Regions from separate parts of the Clostridioides sp. ZZV15-6598 genome, predicted to be linked through region 3. Evidence: riboswitches for the same ligand, from Rfam matches in the RefSeq annotation. Region 3 holds a riboswitch; each other region holds the start of a gene.
What was found. A riboswitch is a leader RNA that binds a small molecule or an ion and turns the genes downstream of it on or off. The one in region 3 is predicted to bind lysine.
Positions count from the first base shown of each region.

Region 1 (7,234 bases), on a different contig from region 3:
AAACTGCATTGTCTATTGGGCTTATATTTCTTGATACTATAGTTTGAAGTGAACTTATAAAGTTTGAAGCTATCACTATACCATCAATTCCATTTTGTGGCATAGCTCCATGTCCACTTTTAGACACTATTTCTATATCAATATCTCCTATTTGAGCCATGAAGTATCCTTCTCTTGTGCCTACATAACCTTCTGGTAATTCTGGGTATATATGAAGCCCATATATCTCATCCACATTGTATTTTTTAAGCACACCTGCATCTATCAATGCTTTTGCTCCCCCCGGCCCTTCTTCTGCTGGTTGGAATATAAATACAACATTATCATTTAAATTTTCTTTATTATCATTTAAATACTCAATTAATCCAAGTAATATAGTAGCATGTCCATCATGACCACATAAGTGTTTTACACCTTCTTCACTACGAAGACCATCTATATCAGCTCTAAAAGCTATATCTTTTCTTGGTTTTTTACCTTCTATCACACCTACTATTCCTGTTTCTAAGTAAACTTCATATTCAACTCCTATTTTATCCAGATAATCCCTTATATATTTTGAAGTCTTATACTCTTTTCTTCCAATTTCTGCAATAGGATTTAATGCATTCCTATGCTTATAAAGTTGTTCTTGTAAATACGATGCCTCTCTCATGTAATCTCCTCCAAATTATAATTTATTATAAAAATATTTCTATATCTCTTATAATTAAAATATTATATAATATACTTTCATATTTAAAAATAAAAAACTAAATTGAATATAAAAATATTTTGCATTATTAAATAATTCACCATTAATAATAATTCCCCTGTTTCATAAATCAAAACAGGGGAATTATTATTGAAAAATTTTTAATTTTAGCAAGAGAAGAAGTGTTTAGCAAGTCCACCTTTTGCAGTTTCTTTGTATTTATCCATCATATCAATCCCAGTTTCTTTCATTGTTTCAACGACTTGGTCCAAGGAGACAGAATGTGAGCCATCAGTTAATAATGCATACTTAGCTGCATCATAAGCTCTTTGAGCTGCCATTGCATTTCTTTCTATACATGGAATTTGAACATATCCATATACAGGGTCACAAGTCATTCCTAGATGATGTTCAAGTGCTATTTCTGCTGCATATTCAATATGGTCTATAGTACCACCCTTTAAATACGCTACTGCCGCTGCTGCCATTGAACAAGCTGCACCGACTTCACCTTGACATCCTACTTCTGCACCAGATATTGATGCATTAGTTTTTATTATATTTCCAATTATTCCAGCTACAAGTAATGCTTCAATTATTTTTTCATCATCGTATTTATAGAAATCTTGCATTGCAAAGAATATTCCTGGTATTACTCCAGCAGAACCACAAGTTGGTGCTGTAACTATTATATTACCAGAAGCATTTTGCTCTGAAGCTGCTAGTGCATATGCATATACAAGCGTTGAAAAACTTTTATCTTCTTGGTATGCTTTATAAAAATTATTTGCTCTTCTTTTTAATAATAATTTACCTGGTATTACTTCATCTGTGCTTAGTCCATCATCAATAGATTTTCTCATAGCATCTCTTATAGTTTTTATATAGTCTTTTATATCAGATGGTTCACATTCTAACACAAAATCAACTAAAGTTTTATTATTTTCCTTACACCATTTCACTATTTCATCCATAGTGTCTAGGTGATATATACTATTGCTTTTACTGTTTCTTTGACCTTCTTCTGCTATAGTTCCTCCACCAACAGAATATACAGTCCATTCAGCTGTCACATTTCCATCTTTATCTAAAGCTTCAAACTTCATTCCATTTGGATGAAAATCTTTTATTATATCTTCTTCCCAAACGATTTCAACTTTCTTTGGTGCTATAGTTTTTTCAATTATATAATCTGTTAAGTGACCTTTTCCTGTAGCAGCTAAACTACCATATAATATTGCTCTAAAGCTTTCTGCATCTGGATTTTCATTTTTGAATCTTTCCGCAGCTCTTTGTGGCCCCATAGTATGAGAACTTGAAGGTCCACTTCCTATTTTAAAAAGTTCCTTTAAAGTATCCATATTATTCCTCCTAAATTTTCTATGTTAATGCTTATTATTTATTTTTACGCACATATTTATTATAACCTAAATATATTAATTATTAGTTATTAAATTCGCATAAAATTTATTTTTTATTTCCATTTTGGTATATTTTATTAAATTAATATGTATATTTTGAGAATAAAACATTTATTTAAAATTTTTTTAATATTAATATAATATAAATATCTTACTTTATACAGTTAAGATATTAACTATGCCTATTAAAATTAATTAATTTGTACTATAATTATTATTGTACTTAAAAAATTAAATTTAAATAAAAAAGGAGATTTGATTATATGTTATTTAAAGGTTCTGCTGTTGCTTTAGTTACCCCATTTACGGAGGATAACAATGTCAACTTTGAAAAGTTAGGTGAATTAATCGAATACCATATTGAAAATGACACAGATGCATTAGTTGTTTGTGGAACAACAGGTGAAGCTACTACTATGAGTGAATCTGAGATTTTTGCTGTAATAAAATATACAGTTGAAAAAGTCAATAAGAGAATACCAGTTATAGCAGGTACTGGTTCAAACAATACTATGTTGTCTGTTCACATGAGCCAAGAAGCTGAAAAATTAGGAGTGGATGGTCTTTTAATCATAACTCCTTACTATAATAAGACTAATGAAAGAGGTCTTAAACTTCACTTTGAAACAATAGCAAAAAGCGTTAAATTACCAATTATTTTATATAATGTACCAGGAAGAACTAAGGTAAATATAAAGCCATCAGTTGTGGCTGAGCTTGCTAAAATAGATAATATAGTTGCTGTAAAAGAAGCTAGTGGAGATTTAGCTCAGGTTGCAGAAATAGCTAAATTAGTACCTGAAGACTTCGCTATATACTCCGGTAATGATGATACTATATTACCTCTATTATCATTAGGAGGAAGTGGTGTTATCTCTGTACTTGCTAATATCTGTCCTAAAGAAACTCATGATTTAGTAACTAAATTCTTTGAAGGTGACATTGAAGGCTCTAAAAAATTACAACTTGATATGGATACTTTAATTGATGCCTTATTTATAGAAGTAAATCCAGTTCCAGTTAAAACTGCTATGAATATTTTAGGTTTTAATGTTGGAGATTTAAGACTTCCTTTAGCTGAAATGGAAGAAGCTAATCTTAATGTTTTAAAACAAGAATTGACAAATTTTGGATTTAAATTTTAGCAATATTTCTATAAATAAGTTGATTTTTTCTAAAATATGTATTATTATTAGAATAATCAAATTTTAATATCCTATTAACCTAGGGTAGAGGTAGCTGTAAATAAGAGTATCCAATAGGAGCTGGCAAGTGTTAATGATTGGAAAAAGGATTTATAGCCGAAGAAAATGTTTCTTGCAATAATATTTTCTGGGATTACACATAAGATGTGTAATACTGTCACTTATTTATGTAGGTGGTGAGCTACAAGGTTTACTTTGAGTGATAAACTAGACGTACAAAGTATACCTTTGTACGTTTTTTGTATATAATTAAAGTTGTTAATATAATACTAAAGTTTTTAAATATATAAAAATATTAACATATCTTACTTGTATAACTAAATTTAAATAATGTTTTAATAATTAAAAATTGGGGTGAATTTAATATGAAAAAAGTAAATGTGGCAATAGTTGGTGCTACTGGAATGGTAGGTAGAACATTTTTAAAAGTATTAGAAGAAAGAAATTTTCCAATAGAAAATCTATTTTTATTCTCTTCTTCTAAATCTGCTGGTTCTAAAGTAATGTTTTGTGGTAAAGAATATATAGTAGAAGAATTAAAAGAAACTTCATTCACTGATAGAGGAATACAAATAGCGTTATTCTCTGCTGGAGGAAGCATTAGTGAAAAATATGCTCCAATAGCTGCATCAAATGGAATCTTAGTAGTAGATAACTCTAGTCAATGGAGAATGAATCCAGATGTTCCTTTAGTTGTTCCTGAGGTAAATCCAGAAGCTATAAAAAAACATAAAGGTATAATAGCTAATCCAAACTGCTCTACTATACAAGCTATGGTTCCTCTTAAACCTCTTGATGACAAATACAAAATTAAGAGAGTAGTTTACTCTACTTACCAAGCTGTATCTGGTTCTGGTGTTAAAGGGGTTGAAGATTTAGAAAAAGGAATGACTGGTAATCCTACTGGATTCTATCCACATCAAATTTCTTATAACTGTCTTCCTCATATAGATTCATTTACTGAAAATGGATATACTAAGGAAGAAATGAAAATGGTAAACGAAACTATGAAAATACTTGATAACTACGACTTAAAAATAACTGCAACTACTGTAAGAGTGCCAGTAAAGAATGGTCATAGTGAATCTATAAATATTGAGTTTAATAATCCATTTGAACTAGAAGATTTAGTAAAAACACTTGAAGAAGCTCCAGGAGTTGTAGTAGTTGATAATCCTGCTAAAAATGAATATCCAACTGCTGTAGAATTTGATGATAGAGATGAAGTGTTTGTTGGAAGAATTAGAAGAGACTTTAGTGTTGATAATGGTGTAAACCTTTGGGTTGTTGCTGACAATATAAGAAAAGGTGCTGCAACTAATGCAATCCAAATAGCTGAAATGGCTATATCATATGATTTAGTATAGTATACAAATTTGTATAAATATATGATTTTGTAAAATATTAATAATAAGTAAAAATAAGCATTAGAAGTAACTGTAATATAAAACACAAAACTAAAAAAGAGGGGATTGATTTTTTATGATATTTAAAGGTTCTGCTGTTGCTCTAGTTACTCCATTTACAAAGGATAGCAAAGTTGATTTCGACAAATTAGGTGAATTGGTTGAATACCAAATCGCTAATGGTACTGATGCTATAGTAGCTTGTGGTACTACTGGTGAAGCTAATACTATGACTGATGAAGAACAACTTGCTACTATTAAGTATGTTGTTGAAAAAGTTAATAAAAGAGTTCCTGTTATAGCAGGAAGTGGTTCTAATGATACTATGCACTCAGTTAATTTAAGCCAAGAAGCCGAAAAATTAGGAGTAGATGCTCTATTAATAATAACTCCTTATTACAATAAAGCCAATAAAGCTGGACTTAAACGTCATTTTGAAACAATCGCTAACAGTGTTAAGCTTCCAATTATACTTTACAATGTGCCTGGAAGAACTTGTGTTAATATAAGCCCTAGTCTTATAGTTGAACTTGCTAAAATAGATAATATAGTTGCTGTAAAAGAAGCTAGTGGGGACTTAGGACAAGTTGCAGAAATAGCTAGCTTAGTTCCAGATGACTTTGCTATCTACTCTGGTAATGATGATACTATACTTCCTTTATTGTCTTTAGGAGGTCAAGGAGTTATATCAGTACTTGCTAATGTTTGCCCTCAAGAAACACACGATTTAGTGGCTAAATTCTTTGAAGGTGATATAGAAGGTTCTAGAAAATTACAACTTGGTATGGATGCTTTAATCGCAGCTTTATTTATAGAAGTAAATCCTATACCAGTTAAGACTGCAATGAATTTATTAGGATTCAATGTTGGAGATTTAAGACTTCCTCTAGCAGAAATGGACCCAGCGAACTTAGAGGTATTAAAGAAAGAATTAGTTAACTTTGGACTAAAAGTTAATGCATAGTACAAATTAATGCATGGTAAAAAACTAAGTTTGGTCAAAAGTTAGCCCTTAATCATAGGAGGAAATTATGTTAAAAGTTATAGCAACTGGTTATGATGGAAAAATGGGCAAGATTTTAGCCGATACTATAAGAGATGATAGTGAACTAGAATTAGTTTGCGTTGCAGCTAGAGGTATGGATAGCTGTGAAGGCAATCTTAAAATTTATGAAGATATGAATACTATAGTTGAAGAAGCTGATGTAGTTATAGATTTTTCTCATCACTCTAATTTAGACAATATTTTATCTTACGTTTTAAAAACTAAAACTCCTTTAGTAATTGCCACTACTGGATATAATGATGAAGAAATTAATAGAATACATGAAGCGGCTAAAGTTATTCCTGTATTCCAATCATATAATATGTCTCTTGGTGTAAATGTATTAGTGAAATTGGTTAAAGATGCAGCTAAATTATTAGAAGGTTTCGATATAGAAATAATAGAAAAACATCACAACAGAAAAGTAGATGCCCCAAGTGGTACAGCTGTTATGATTGCTAACGCTATAAAAGAGGTTTTACCAAGTGTTGAAAATAATTATGGTAGATATGGGCGTAGTGCAAAAAGACAACCAAATGAGGTTGGTATACATGCTATAAGAGGTGGAAATATTGTTGGTGAACATGATGCTCTATTTGCTGGAGATAACGAAGTCCTTACAATAAGTCATCAAGCCCAATCTCGTGGTATTTTTGCAAGTGGTTCTATAGCTGCTGCTAAATACTTAGTTAAACAAAAACCAGGATTTTATAACATGGATAGCATGTTAGGATAGTAAGTATATACTAAGGTTGATAAATTAGTATATATGAGTATATAATAAAAGAAATATAATGAAATACAAGGAGAATTAACAAATGGTAAATTTAAACGATGCTTATGAAATAGCAAGATATATAAAAGAAGTTAAAAAGAAAACACCTGTTAAAGTATATGTAAATACTAACTCTTTACATTTCCAATCAACTGATAAATTTAAAGTATTTGGAAACAATGGTTCTTATGTATTTGTAGGTGACTATGAAGATATAATGGAAGTATTAGATAAACATGGTAACGATATAACAGATACTCATGTAGAATATGATAGAAGAAATTCTGCCATTCCTCTAAAAAATACTTTAAGTGAACACGCAAGAATCGAACCAGGTGCAATAATAAGAGACATGGTTACTATAGAAAAAAATGCTGTTGTAATGATGGGAGCTGTTATAAATATAGGAGCTGTTATTGGTGAAGGTTCTATGGTAGATATGAATGCTGTTATTGGTGCTAGAGGTACTCTTGGTAAAAATGTTCATTTAGGTGCTGGTGCTGTTGTTGCTGGTGTTTTAGAGCCACCTTCTGCTACTCCTGTTATAGTTGAAGATGATGTTTTAATAGGAGCTAATGCAGTTGTTCTTGAAGGTGTTAGAATCGGTAAAGGTGCTGTTGTTGCAGCTGGTGCTGTTGTAACTACTGACGTAGAAGCTGGTGCTGTTGTTGCTGGTTCTCCTGCTAAA
Region 1 is NZ_JAGWCS010000014.1:36,200-43,433, reverse strand. Features, by position in the region: gene KGF50_RS04625 (N-acetyldiaminopimelate deacetylase) at 1-655, opposite strand, end outside; gene KGF50_RS04620 (L-serine ammonia-lyase) at 862-2,055, opposite strand; gene dapA (4-hydroxy-tetrahydrodipicolinate synthase) at 2,379-3,260, shown strand; lysine riboswitch at 3,338-3,512, shown strand; gene KGF50_RS04610 (aspartate-semialdehyde dehydrogenase) at 3,686-4,687, shown strand; gene dapA (4-hydroxy-tetrahydrodipicolinate synthase) at 4,803-5,690, shown strand; gene dapB (4-hydroxy-tetrahydrodipicolinate reductase) at 5,758-6,507, shown strand; gene dapD (2,3,4,5-tetrahydropyridine-2,6-dicarboxylate N-acetyltransferase) at 6,590-7,234, shown strand, end outside.
Region 1: it holds a riboswitch for lysine, as region 3 does, so the genes downstream of both, KGF50_RS04610 (aspartate-semialdehyde dehydrogenase) here and KGF50_RS15690 (aspartate kinase) in region 3, are expected to answer to the same signal.

Region 2 (7,234 bases), on a different contig from region 3:
ACCATTTTCTATATTTGATAGTTATATGAGAAGCACAGGGTCAAGTAATATAGCTTATTCATTGGGCTATAAAAATGAAAGAGCAGATGAATTAATAGGTCAATTAGAAAAAACAATGGACTTAGATGAAAGAAGTAAAATATATGATGAACTTCAAGATATATCAGCAGAACATCCATCAGCTATACCATTATTTGAAGACGTTAACTTAATTGCTTATAATAAAAAAATAACTGGGTACAAACCTACATTATATGGAACTACATTAGCAAATATGGAGTGGAGTAAGTAGTGAAAACACCATTTAAATATTTAATTAGAAGGATATTGATGACTATCCCTATTTTGATAGGAATAACTTTTCTAGGATTTATATTAGGGGTTATAGCACCTGGTGACCCAGCAGTTGAATATTTAAGTATGGATGGTATTTCTGCTCCTACAGATGAAGAAATAGAAAGAGTTAGAGAAGAATTAGGGTTAAATGATAATATTATAGTCCAGTATGTTAATTGGACTAAAAAAGCTATGACTGGAGATTTAGGACTTTCCTATATCAAAAAGACATCTATCACAGAAGAGATATTAAGAAGGTTACCAATAACCTTCTCTTTATCTTTAATGGCTATGTTTTTTGTTATAGTGTTATCTATACCACTAGCTATAATAATGGCTTTAAAAAAGGATTCAGCGATAGATAAGATTGGTACTTTTGTATCCTTACTTATGACATCTATTCCAGGGTTTTGGTTAGCTATTATTATGTTAAGTATATTTTGTGAGACTCTTAGATGGCTACCTACAAGTGGGTATGGTACAATTAAACATTTAATAATGCCTGGATTTGTTTTAGCAGCTGGAACTATAGGAACTGTAGCAAGGCTAAATAGAGCAACTTTAATAGAAAGTATAGGACAAAACTATATAACAGTGGCAAAAGCTAAGGGGTTGCCAAATAAAATAGTTATTTTTAAGTATGCTTTTTTAAATTCATTAATGCCTATTGTAACTGTTCTGGGAAACTATTTTGGTGCTATTTTAGGAGGCTCCACAGTGGTTGAGGTTATTTTTAGTATTCCAGGTATGGGAAGCTATGTAATACAAGGAATAATGAGTAGGGATTATCCAGTGGTACAAGGATATGTGCTATTTACAGGGATTATATTTATAGTATTTAATTTAATTGTAGACATATGTTACCTATTTCTTAATCCTAAAATGAGGGTGGGAGGTAAATAATATGGAGAAATTTAAAGAAATGTTATTTATACATAAACTAGCTTTTTTAGTGCTAATAATTATGATACTTGTTGCAATATTTGCACCAGAGTTAGCTCCATATGACCCTAATAAAGTACAAATGGCTGATAGATTAATGGGAATTTCTAGAGAACATATACTTGGTACAGATACTCTAGGGAGAGATATTCTAAGTAGAATATTATATGGAGCCAGAGTATCAATATCCTTAGCTTTTTTAGCAACCTTATTAACAATGCTATTTGGCAGTTTTGTAGGGATAATAGCAGGATATTGTGGTGGTATAGTAGATACAATAATCCAGTCTATTGTAAATATATTTCAAGGTCTTCCAAGTCTTAGCTTTATGATTGCTCTTGCTGGAGTTCTTGGACCAGGTATAAAAAGTTTATTAATTGCAATAGTATTCACTTCCTGGGCTGGTTTTTCAAGAGTAGTTAGAGGAGAGGTATTAAAGGTAAAAGAAGAAAAATATGTTGAAGGTGCAAGAGCATTAGGTGCTAGTCATCTTTATATAATTTTGCACTATATAATTCCAAATATATTTGCTCCTTTTATAGTACTATTTACAATAAGGATAGGTAAAAGTGTACTTTCTATGGCATCGCTAAGTTTTTTAGGTCTAGGAATACAACCACCTCAAGCAGATTGGGGTGTTATGATAAATGATGCTAAGACTCATTTTAGAAGTTATCCAAATCTATTGTTAGCACCTGGTTTTAGTATATTATTATTGTGTTGCAGTATAAATTTAATTGGAGATGCACTAAGGGATATGTTTGATGAAAAAAGCAACTCTTTAAGCCAATATCTTTAGAAGGAATAAAAACTATGAATAGAGATATAAGTATAAAAGATTTAAAAATTCATTTTAATACTAAAGAAGGAAAAGTAAGAGCTGTAGATGGAGTATCTAGAACCTTTCAAAGTGGCAAAATTACAGGAATTATTGGAGAAACTGGAAGTGGAAAATCAGTACTAGGACTAGGGATTTTGAATCTTGTATCTAATAATTCAACTGTTTCCGGCAGTGTTTTATATGAAGAAAAAGATTTGCTAAAAATTAAAGAAAAGGAAATTAGAGAAATCAGAGGTAGAAAAATAGCACTAATACCACAAAATCCATCAAGTTCTTTTAATCCAATATTAAAAATAGGAAGTCATATGAATGAACTTTTTTATTATCATGAAAAAGAGAAAAAGAATTCTTGTAAGAGTAAAAGTTTAGAGATATTAAAAAAATTCTTTTTATCAAATAGTGAGTTGGTTTATAATTCGTATGGATTTCAGTTAAGTGGAGGCATGAGTCAAAGGGCGTTGGCAGCCATAGGTACAGCACTAAAACCTAATTGGATAATTGCAGATGAACCAACTAAAGGATTGGATGCAATAATAAGAAAACAAGTATATGAAGTATTTTATGATTTAAGAAATAATATGGGTGTTAGCATGATACTTATAACTCATGATTTAATGCTGGCTAAAAAGCTTTGTGATGAAGCTGTAGTTATGTATGCAGGTAAAATCATAGAAGAGGGTTCAAAGAATAGTGTATTTAATAACCCATTACATCCTTATACAAGAGGTTTAATTGATTCACAGCCAAATAAAAAATTAATACCTATTGAAGGGGTAGCACCAAGTTTAACAAACTTACCAAAAGGATGTAGATTTTCTCCAAGATGCAAGGTTGCAAAAAAAACATGTATTGATTATGAGCCAAGATTATTTGATGTTAATGGTTCAAAGGTGAGGTGCTTTCTTTATGATAAGAGTTTGTAACCTTTATAAGGAGTTTAAAAGTGGAATAATCAATAAAAATATAGTTAAGGCGGTAGATGATGTATCGTTTGAAATAAAAGAGGGAAAAACCTTAGGTCTTGTAGGAGAAAGTGGATGCGGAAAATCAACCTTATCAAGACTTATTTTAAGACTTATTGAATCTGATGGAGGTAAAATTTATTTTAATGAGAGAGATATCAGTAATTATGATTTTTCTCAAATGAGGGATTTAAGAAAAGAGATGCAGATAATATTCCAACATCCAGATTCGGCCCTAAGTCCTAAAAAAACTATATATGGAAGCCTTGTGGAGCCATTAAAAATTCATAAACTCTATGAAAAAAATAAAGCAAGAGAATACATAAGTGAATATTTAAGTTTTGTTGGGCTTAGTGAAGAAATTTTAAATAGATACCCACATCAAGTAAGTGGAGGACAAATACAAAGAGTTGCTTTAGCTAGAGTGCTTTTATTAAATCCTAAATTTATAATATTAGATGAACCTACGTCAATGCTAGATGTATCTGTGCAAGCTCAAGTCATACAAGTTTTAAAAAAAGCTCAAAAACAGTTTAATATAACCTATTTATTTATATCTCATGATATAGACTTAGTAAAAGAAGTTAGTGATGAGGTTGCGGTCATGTTAGATGGAAAGATAGTTGAAACTATAGAGGCTAAGGAATTGTATAAAAGTGCAAAGCATGCTTATACCAAAGAGCTTATTGAGAATTTTAATAATTTTTAAATTATAGTAATCAATTGTTTAGTCAATAAATTATTACATTAGTAAGAGCCATTTTCTTTGAGTATGGGAAATTACAAATCTCGACCATAACATTTTTAGAAAGGAAGAGTAATCATGTATTATAAAGACATAGATTTTGAGGAAAAATGGCATGAGTATATTGAAAGCAAAGAAGGATATGCAAGAGAAAGAGCTTTTGATGATGAAGCAGAAAGAATATTTTTCAAAAAATTATCTAATAAATATGATGATAATCCAACACTTTATGATTATTCAAAAGAAGTATTCGATTTTATAGATGAGTTAATATATGAAGGAAAAAATCTTATAGAAATTGGTGCAGGTACTGGAAAATTTACTATACCACTTTCTAAGAAATGTAAGGGTGTAATTGCTAATGATTTTTCAATAGATATGCTTAATGTGCTTGAAGGAAAGATTAGAGAACATAATATAACTAATATAGACACAATACAAGGAAAATGGGAAGAAATTAATGTTGGGCATAGTGATTATATTTTATCTGTGAATTCTCTTTATAGAATTTGGGATATTAAAGATGCTTTGAGTAAGATGGATAAGTTAGCTAAAGAAAAAGTGATTATAGTGAGAACTATTCAAAAACCATTATTTAATGATTTGTATATGGATTTAGGTGATAGAGATAGAACTTGTCCAGATTATATATACATTCCAAATATACTACATTCTTTAAATATATGTGCTGATATAAAATTTATTGATGTGGAAAATGAAATTGAATTTGACAGTGTAGAGGATATATATTTTAAAATGGAAACAGAATTAAATAAAAAGATTAACTTTAGCGATATGTTAGATAAGTATATAGATAATATGATAGAAAAAAGAGAAAACAAATATATTTTCAAACATAAAACTAAAGTTGTAATTATATATTGGAATAGTATAAGCTAGATTTGTTAATATTATTGAAGCATAGAAACTCTTCTGAAAATATTTACAATCTCGACATATTATGCTACAATTGTTTAGAATAAATAAAATTTAATAAGAATTACCTCATCTAATAAAAAGATTGAGGTAGAGGTCGCATTTACTAAGATTAATATTGAAGAGGTCGGAAGCCAATGAAGCAATATAAAAGGAGTAAGTGCCGAAGTGCTAGTGTCCAAATCTAGTGCTGGGGCTGTATTTAATAAGTACAGCACTGTCATCAAAATTATCCCGAATTTTGATGGAGAGCTATCTTAACTAAGATAAAGGGAAGATGTAGGTATATTATATTTAGCGCATTTAGCTCAACATGTATACATGTTGAGCTTTTTTACATCTATACAAAATAGGATAGAAAAGGGAAGCAATAATAAAATATTTTAATTTAAAAAGTGGGGAGATTAAAAATGAGCAGTTTAAAAAAGAAAAGGTTTACTATGCCACAGACACTTACTATAATATTTTTACTAATAGTAGTAATGGCAGTTCTTACTTGGATAGTACCAAGTGGAAATTTTGAAAGGGTAGATATAGACGGAAGATCGGTTGTTGTAGCTGGAACTTATGAAAAAGCAGCATCAAATCCACAAGGAATTACTGATGTATTTACAGCACCTATAAATGGATTTATAGATGCAGCTGAAGTAGTTGGATTTGTTTTGATAGTTGGAGGAGCTTTTGGAATAGTTAATAAAACAGGAGCTATAGAAGCTGTTATAGCTCATACTGTAAATAAAATGAAGAGATTCCAATTCTTAATAATACCTATATCAATGATTCTATTTGGATTAGGTGGAACAACATTTGGAATGAGTGAAGAAACACTACCTTTTTATATGATATTTATTCCACTCATGACCAGTATGGGATATGATTCATTAACAGCAGTGGCTACAGTATTTATAGGAGCAACAGCTGGATTTGGAGCAGCTACTACTAATCCTTTCTCTGTAGGAATAGCACAAGCATTGTCACAAATAACACCAGGTTCTGGGATAGAGTTGAGAGTTGTTATGTTTATAATATATATGGCTATATCTATAGGATTTGTCATGTTGTATGCCAATAAAGTTAAAAAAGACCCTAAAAAGTCTTTAGTACATGGGATATCAGTGAATCAAGAATCAATGACTAATACTGATACAAAGATAAAAGAGTTTACAAAAAGAGAAGCCATGGTAATAGCGATTTTCACAATAGGTATGGCAATTATGATATATGGAGTTCTAAAGCTAGGATGGTACATAACTGAAATCGCAATGATATTTACAGCTATAGGTATAATATCAGGAATAGCATCAGGACTTAAACAAGATGACATAGTTAATTCATTTATAAGTGGAGCAGGAGACTTAATGACAGCAGGGTTATGTATAGCATTTGCACGTGGAATTGTAATAATAGCAGAAAATGGATTTATAATAGATACAATTTTAAATTCTGCCGCAAATTTATTAAATGGACTTCCAAAAACTATATTTATAAATTTAACTTTCTTAATAGAAGGTTTAATAGCATTTTTTATACCATCAGCATCAGGACTTGCATCACTTACAATACCTGTACTTGCACCACTTGGAGACTTAGTAGATGTATCTAGACAAATGATAGTTACAGCTTATCAATTTGGTATAGGTGTAACTAATTTAATAACACCTACATCAGGTGTTTTAATGGGAGCACTAGCAGTAGCTAATATTCCTTGGTCAAAGTGGGTTAGATTTGTAATGCCTTTAATGGTAGTATTAACAATTACTGTAATGGTATTTTTAACAATAGGATTATTTGTTGGATTCTAATAGGAGGTATATTATGATTGAAAGTATAAAGAAAAGAGCTTATGAGATAGAGAATGAACTGGGAAAAGAAATTGAAGAAGTATGTGATTTTATATTTAAAAATCCAGAACTAGGAGAAGAAGAATATATATCATCAAAGTACTTAGTAGAAAAAATGAAGGAATATGGATTTGATACAACTTATCCATATTGCAATATGGATACTGCTTTTAGAGCAGAGCTAGGGGATAACGATGGTCCAACTATAGCCTTTTTAGCTGAGTATGACGCACTGCCTGGGTATGGAGAAAACAAAGAACCAGGTCATGCTTGTGGACATAACTGGATTGCTGCATCTACATTAGGAGCTTGTATAGTACTAAGTAAGTTAAAAGAAAATTTTAAAGGAAAAATTGTATTAATAGGAACACCAGCTGAAGAAACAACAGGAGGAAAGTGTGATTTAGTTAAGGCAGGAGCTTTTGATGATGTTGATGTAAGTTATCAAATGCATATAGAAGCTTTTAATAACATAAACTGCAAGGCTTTGGCAATAGACTCAATAGAGTTTAGTTTTGAAGGCGTATCAGCACATGCAGCTAGCCATCCTCATATGGGAGTTAATGCATTAGATGCAGTACAACTTACTTTTGCAGGAATAAATGCACTAAGACAGCATGTAAAATCAGAT
Region 2 is NZ_JAGWCS010000036.1:12,656-19,889, reverse strand. Features, by position in the region: gene KGF50_RS09200 (ABC transporter substrate-binding protein) at 1-292, shown strand, start outside; gene KGF50_RS22545 (ABC transporter permease) at 292-1,239, shown strand; gene KGF50_RS09190 (ABC transporter permease) at 1,241-2,077, shown strand; gene KGF50_RS09185 (ABC transporter ATP-binding protein) at 2,092-3,042, shown strand; gene KGF50_RS09180 (ATP-binding cassette domain-containing protein) at 3,026-3,790, shown strand; gene KGF50_RS09175 (class I SAM-dependent methyltransferase) at 3,905-4,726, shown strand; lysine riboswitch at 4,846-5,025, shown strand; gene KGF50_RS09170 (YfcC family protein) at 5,173-6,564, shown strand; gene KGF50_RS09165 (M20 family metallopeptidase) at 6,578-7,234, shown strand, end outside.
Region 2: it holds a riboswitch for lysine, as region 3 does, so the genes downstream of both, KGF50_RS09170 (YfcC family protein) here and KGF50_RS15690 (aspartate kinase) in region 3, are expected to answer to the same signal.

Region 3 (7,234 bases):
CCATCAAATACTGATACCACTGCTGCTCTTGGTATTTTATTATAATTTGAAGACATTGAATATCCATATGCACCTGTTGATGTTGTTATAAGTACATCTCCACTTTTTATATCCATTATATCTATATCTCCAATTAATATATCTCCACTTTCACAACATTTACCAGCTATTGTTACATGATTCATAGTTTCATGGTTAATCTTATTTACAATACTACATTCGTAATTAGCTTGATATAGTGAAGGCCTTACATTGTCTGTCATACCACCATCTACACTTACATAAACTCTAACATCTTTTATATCTTTTATTGAACCTACTGTATACAATGTACTTCCTGCATTTGCAACTATTGATCTTCCTGGTTCTATTACCAATGTAGGTACTTCTATTCCAAGCTCTTTACAAGAATCTTCTGCTTTAGTGATTATAGTTTCACAGAATTCTCTTATAGTTTTAGGTTTATCACCTTTACTATAATAAACACCTACTCCTCCACCTAAGTCAATTTCTGTCAACTGTATATTAAACTTTTCTTTTATTTCTTTTACTAAATTCATCATTATATCTACCGTATCTATGTATGGTTCTACATCAAATATTTGTGAACCTATATGAGCATGAAGACCTACCAATTTAATATTTGTGTAATCATTCAATTTTTCTATTGCTCTAAATAAATCTCCATTTACTAAAGCAAAACCAAATTTAGAATCTATTTGACCTGTTTTTATATAATCGTGTGTATGAGCTTCTATACCAGGCGTTATTCTAAAATATATTTCTTGAGTTTTTCCCTTCTCTTCACATAATTTTTCAATTAAATCTAACTCATAGAAATTATCTACTACAAATTTACCTACCCCTAAATCTAATCCCATATTTATTTCTTCCTCTGTTTTATTATTTCCATGAAAGAAAACTTTTTCCATAGGAAAATTTGATTTGTAAGCTGTATATAATTCCCCTCCTGAAACTACATCCAGACACATATCTTCTTCATTTATAAGATTACACATATAAAGAGGTAAAAATGCCTTCCCTGCATAAGCAACTTTATTTTTTCCATCTTTAGCTTTAAAATGTTTTATATATTCTCTACAATTTTGTCTTACTAAGTCTTCGTCAAATACATATAATGGAGTTTGATATTTTTTACTAAGCTCTAGACAGCTTACTCCTCCAATATATAATTCATTATCTTTTACAGTCATAGTTCCATGAAGTTTCATAATATCCTCCCTAAGTTTTATATATTAAATACTTCTGCTATTTTCTCAATAGCTACTTGTTTATCATCAGAATTTATGGCACAAGTTATACGAATTTCTGATGTAGTTATAAGTTTTACCATTATACCATTTTCATTAAATATCTTAAATACTTTAGCAGCAACTCCAGAAGTATTTTTCATACCAAGGCCTACCAAAGAGAATTTAGTAATGTTATTATCAATTACTACATGCTCTTCATTTGTATATTTAGATACTATCTTTTTGCACTCTCCTAATTCTTCTTTTGGAACTGTAAATGATACACTTATTTTATCTAAAATAGGTGCAGTTTGACTTATCATATCTACACTTATTCCAATAGTTGCTATATCTTCAAATAAACTAGATATATTTTCTACCTTAAAATCTTTTATTGTTATAGAGCTGTCATCATCACTAGTAGCTAATCCTGTTATTACTTTATCCTCTAATTTCATGTCTTTTCCCCCTCTTATATATGTTCCTTTTACTGTACCACATGTACGTCCAACATAAATTTCAACACCATATTTTTGTGCAAGCTCTATACTTCTTGAATGCATTACTTGTGCTCCTAAACTTGCTAATTCAAGCATCTCTTCATATTCAATCTCATCAAGTTTACTTGCCTTTGCATATTTTCTTGGGTCTGTAAAATAAATTCCATCAACATCTGTATATATCTCACATTTACCATTTAGTTTAACCGCAAGAGCTACAGCAGATGTGTCTGAACCACCTCTTCCAAGAGTAGTTACATCACCATCTTCATTGATTCCCTGAAATCCAGTTACTATTACAACATTACCTTCATCTAAACTATTTTTTATTCTATTTACATTTATATCGTCAATTTGAGATTTTCCATGAAGTCCACTTGTTTTTATATTTAATTGATAAGCATTATAGCTTATAGCTTTACAGCCAAGCGCATTTAATGCTATCGATAATAAAGATGCTGAAATCATTTCTCCAGTAGACATCAAAGCATCTAACTCTCTTTTACTAGGTTCATTACTCAATGCTTTTGCCAAGCTTATATATTCATCTGTTGATTTTCCCATAGCAGATACAACTATTACCATTTGTGGATTTTCTTTTCTTCTTTCTATTATATTTTCTGCAATTGACTTTATTTTGTCAGTATCTGCAACTGAACTTCCCCCATATTTTTGGACAATTATACTCATGCCTTTTCCCCCTCAAGCTAAATTTTGATAAATAAAAACGCCCAAAGGTATACTTTGGACGTGTGAACTTCATAGACCAAGTAACCTTGTAGCTCACCACTTTAAAAGTGACAGCCTTATGCATATTCTGCATAAGTCCAGAAAACTTGTTTGTCAACAACTTTTCTTCGGCTATAGACCCTTTCATCAATCATCAACACTTACCAGCTACTATTGATTACTCTTGAATATAGCTACCTCTACCCTAGGCTCATTATTATTAATTAATTTATTAATATAGTTTTATCATATTCTATATAATATTGCAACAATTTTTTTACAAAATGTGGTAAATCAAAAAATTTATTTTCTAAAAATATCTTATATACAATTAAATAGTTTATTTAATCCTAAATCTATAAAATTTATACTATACTCATTATCTTCTCTCTCTAAGTCATTTAATTCAGATAAATTATCTGGTGTAACCACCAAAATATTTGGTACTCTAAAAAATGGAATTGTAGATTTATCTATTTTTCTAGAGAGATTCTCATATTTGGAAACATCTATTTCATTATTTAAATCAACATCTACCAATACCTGCTTTATATTGCCAAATTGATCTGTATATTCAATAAATAAATCATATTTCACAGCATCTACACTAACATTTCGGTAAAATCTTTTTACATCACAACCTGCAGTATTAATTCTAACAACTAATTCTGACCCTACTAGAGCCTTTATTAAATCATCCCCCTTAAAAAGCTTACTACCATTCAAATAGTAAACATATGAGAGGTCCTTATAGTTACGATAATCCACATCACATGGATATTTTTTTAATGTATACTCACTACACATTTTTCTCAATGTTTTTTTGAAGTTTTTTTTATTGTATCTTTTTTGGTCTCCATAAATTTTTCTAAATTGAGATTCTGTAACACATCTAACCCTGCTAATTAAAAGCAATATCTCTTTTTCCATATTTGTCATAGTACATTCTCCTTGAAGTATTATTTGCAAAGTTGTACTAATATTATATTAAATTTATGACATTAAATTTACAAAGAATTAAAATAAAATAGCTAATTTTTATAGAATTTATTTCTATAAAAATTAGCTATTAATGCACTAAAAACTATCTACAGTTTTTTTGACTAAGTTACACATTACTTTGATTTTCAGAACCTTTCGAATTTGTATCTTCATTAGTTCCTGTTTCTTGTTTTGCTTTTTTATCATCAAAATTTGCAATATTTAAGTTATCAAATTCTGACATTTCAATTACACCAGATTCTTCTTTTGAATATGATATTTTGACTTTGTCTCCAACTTGAGTCAATGGTAATTCGCTAGATACTTTTGAGGTAGCTTTAAATATTATCTCTTTATTAGAATCTAAAGTCACATAATAATTAGTATTTCCTCCTCGCACATCAGGACTTATTCTAGTTACTACACCTTCTATAACTTCATCTTTCATATCATTATCAAGTTTTAAGTCATTACCTTTAGATTCTAATGAATCTTTATAGTTTCTTAAAGCTTCATTTTTATCTTCCCCTATACCAAGTACATTATAATCTTCAACAGATACAAAGGCTACTCTCTTTACAAGACCAGCTTTATCTTTTAAAGATGATACATATGTTGGCTGACCTAATATATTGTACATTACAGGGAATGTAGCTTCATAATTCTTTTCTTGAACATTACCTTCAGCTGATTTCATCGCTGCTGTCTCAGTTGCTCCTGGCTGCTTATACAGTCTAGCTTCTTTAGTTCTAGAATCAACAAGCATAAATCCAATTGTAGATTCATCTCCACCAGAGGATGTTATACCTGTATACCAATATGACCTATTGTCATTACCATAAACTAGTGATGTTCCTTCTGTTGGCACTAGTACTCCTTTTTCTGATATAACAGAATTCAAAAATCCATTGACATAAACACCCCAGTCTTGAATTTGGTCTGTTACAAATTTTTGTGGTTGTATTCTATCTACCCATTTAGGTGTATTTTTAACATTATAGACATTTATTTTTCCAGTTTCTGCATCAACAGTAGCTATGCCTGTAGCATTTGCTCCTCCATAACCAATTTTATGTTCATATAAACTTACAACCCAATAAGGTCTTCCTTCATCATTTATTTCAAGAGTAAAATCTGTCATACCTACATTTACAATACCATGTATGTATAAATGTCTTTGTAAATCTTGATGTAAATAAGCTTCTGGTTGATATACTATCTTTATTGGTTTTCCATCTATTTCTTGAACTAGTTGTACATCTTGAGGATTACTTGCTGATACCTTCACATATCCACTTGTACCACTTAAAGATGTCACCCATTTAATTATATCTCTATGCACAAGAGGTGCTACCCAGTACAACTCTCCATCCACATTTTGTATATGAAACTTTCCTAATTTTGATACACTACCTATGGCTGGAACTTCTCCAAGTTTTTTATCACCTAATTTCATGGCCATGTCTTCATCTACAAGACGAATGTCATTTACACTGACAGGACTCATATCATCAGTAAATTTACTTTCAGTCACCTTTCCTAATAAATCTTTATAGGCTTTTGCATGCAGTACAGGTGTAGAGGCTATGAAAGGTACAACTACGACATACACAAGTAAAGCTATTGCTATTGAAAAATTATATTTAGCAAGTTTAGATGTTCTTTCATTTCTATCTAGCATCATATCTAATATTCCTGCTACAACAAAAAATATTATTCCTACTGAAAATAAAGATGTGAAGTCCAGTCTAAGTACAGGTAATTTAATAAATGCGTAAATTGCTACAATTATGAGTGAAACTCCATATGTTTTAAGATATCGTTTCATTTAATACTCCTCTCTATAAAATATTATTATTACTATTATATCCATATATTTACAAAAAATAAATATTTATCATATTTATTATGTATTAAGATATCTTTATACTTTTATGCTGCTGTTTATTTATTTCTATTCGATATATATATCAAAAAAATATTATAATTGTTCAAATAACGACAGAAAATCAAAAACTGAAGAAAGTGTTCTAACTAAGATTTACGAATTCTTAATCCTCTCGAAGTTAAACTACCATCTTCAGCCTAATTATTTAGCAATATTTTTATATGATAAATTTTAAAATAGATTTTTTATATGTTTGCCATTTTGGATACATAAGAATGCTGCCTAGAATTATATTCTGACAATAAACCTTCATACTCTAAAGTTAAACCATTTAAATTATAAAAATCATTTGGTGTTACTTCAAATGCTTCTTTATTCAAAATATCTATTTCACTTTTTTCTAACATATCAGCAACAAAGTTTGAACATACGTATTTATATTCAACTTTTCTGTGAATATTCATAGACAAATATATCAATGCCATTATATCATAATAGTAATCTTCTCTATAATCACTAATTAATTTTATATTTTTAAATAGATTTTCATATTGTAAATTATCTACTTCTAATGAATATACTCTACATACAGTATTTTTTCTTATAGCATATAAGCCTTGATTTATATTTTCTTCAACAAAGCCTCCAATAAATGGATTCCTTGGATTTAATCTTCCAAAAGAATACATTGGCTTTAAATTTTCATTTAATGATATTGACACATGTGTATACAGTTTTTTACTTATATTTCTTATTAAATAAGATAATACAGTTCCTGTATATGTTGTTACAATATAAATTTTATTCATCATTTCCCCCCAATCTAGTAATTAAATAATATTATACACTTACAACTTAATGTCATAAAATATTCTAACATAATAAAGGCTATTTTACAAATTTTGATTTTAAAGTGCTTTAATATTATATAAAATATAATAAAAATATAAATATAAATTTTCTATATTTTTAACCAACAGATGTTTTCTTTAAATTAATCAAATGATTTAGTATATCCTGAGCTTTTCCAGAATCCTTTAGATAACCTAATGCCCCATTTATTTGTGATTTTAAATCTATTTCTACTTCCATATCCAAATCAACATTTCCTTTTTTTACAGATATATTTTTAAGTGTTACTGGATAAAGATAACTTTTCTCTAAAGTAATTTTATTTCCATTAACCTCAAATGGAACCTTTTTATTGTAATTACTTAGTATTTTTTCTAGCATTTTATCACTTATTTTAAATTTTCCAATCCTTACATTTTCAAGACTTACAACCAAATCTTCATTTTTTAAAGTGGGTTTTAGTTCAAGCTCATATTGGCTATTGATTAGACCAAAGACCTTATATGGACCTGCCACTTTTATTTTTCCATCCTTCATCTCAACAAAATTATTTTCAAATTCTTTAATTCCATGTTTATTCATTAATGTATATATTAGGTTTCTAAACTCTTCTTCTGAAACAGATACTTTTCCAACCATTCTAAGTGGATTTTTTACTATTTCCATAGAATTTATATATGAACCTTTTGATAAATACTCTTCGTCTATGATTTTATTATTTTGTGAACTAACATCATATCTCTCTTTTGGTGTTAATGTGTATACAACAATACCTGTTAACACTAAAATAATAACTATTAAGCTTAATATAATCTTTGCAATCCTTCCCATAATCGTCTCCTTTACAAATCTGTCAACAGATTTAAAATAAATTTAGATAACTAACTTCACATAATATTCTTAACAATATACATATTATAATACAGTCTTTTAAAGATTAATTCAACTAATCTGCTTTTTTGTAAATAAACTGTAAAAAAACATGTTTTTAGTATAAAAGTTAATATTTTGCATAATACTCTTAATTACAC
Region 3 is NZ_JAGWCS010000097.1:3,955-11,188, forward strand. Features, by position in the region: gene lysA (diaminopimelate decarboxylase) at 1-1,232, opposite strand, end outside; gene KGF50_RS15690 (aspartate kinase) at 1,250-2,443, opposite strand; lysine riboswitch at 2,525-2,693, opposite strand; gene KGF50_RS15695 (hypothetical protein) at 2,804-3,421, opposite strand; gene KGF50_RS15700 (hypothetical protein) at 3,591-5,291, opposite strand; gene KGF50_RS15705 (hypothetical protein) at 5,597-6,160, opposite strand; gene KGF50_RS15710 (DUF2140 domain-containing protein) at 6,321-7,034, opposite strand.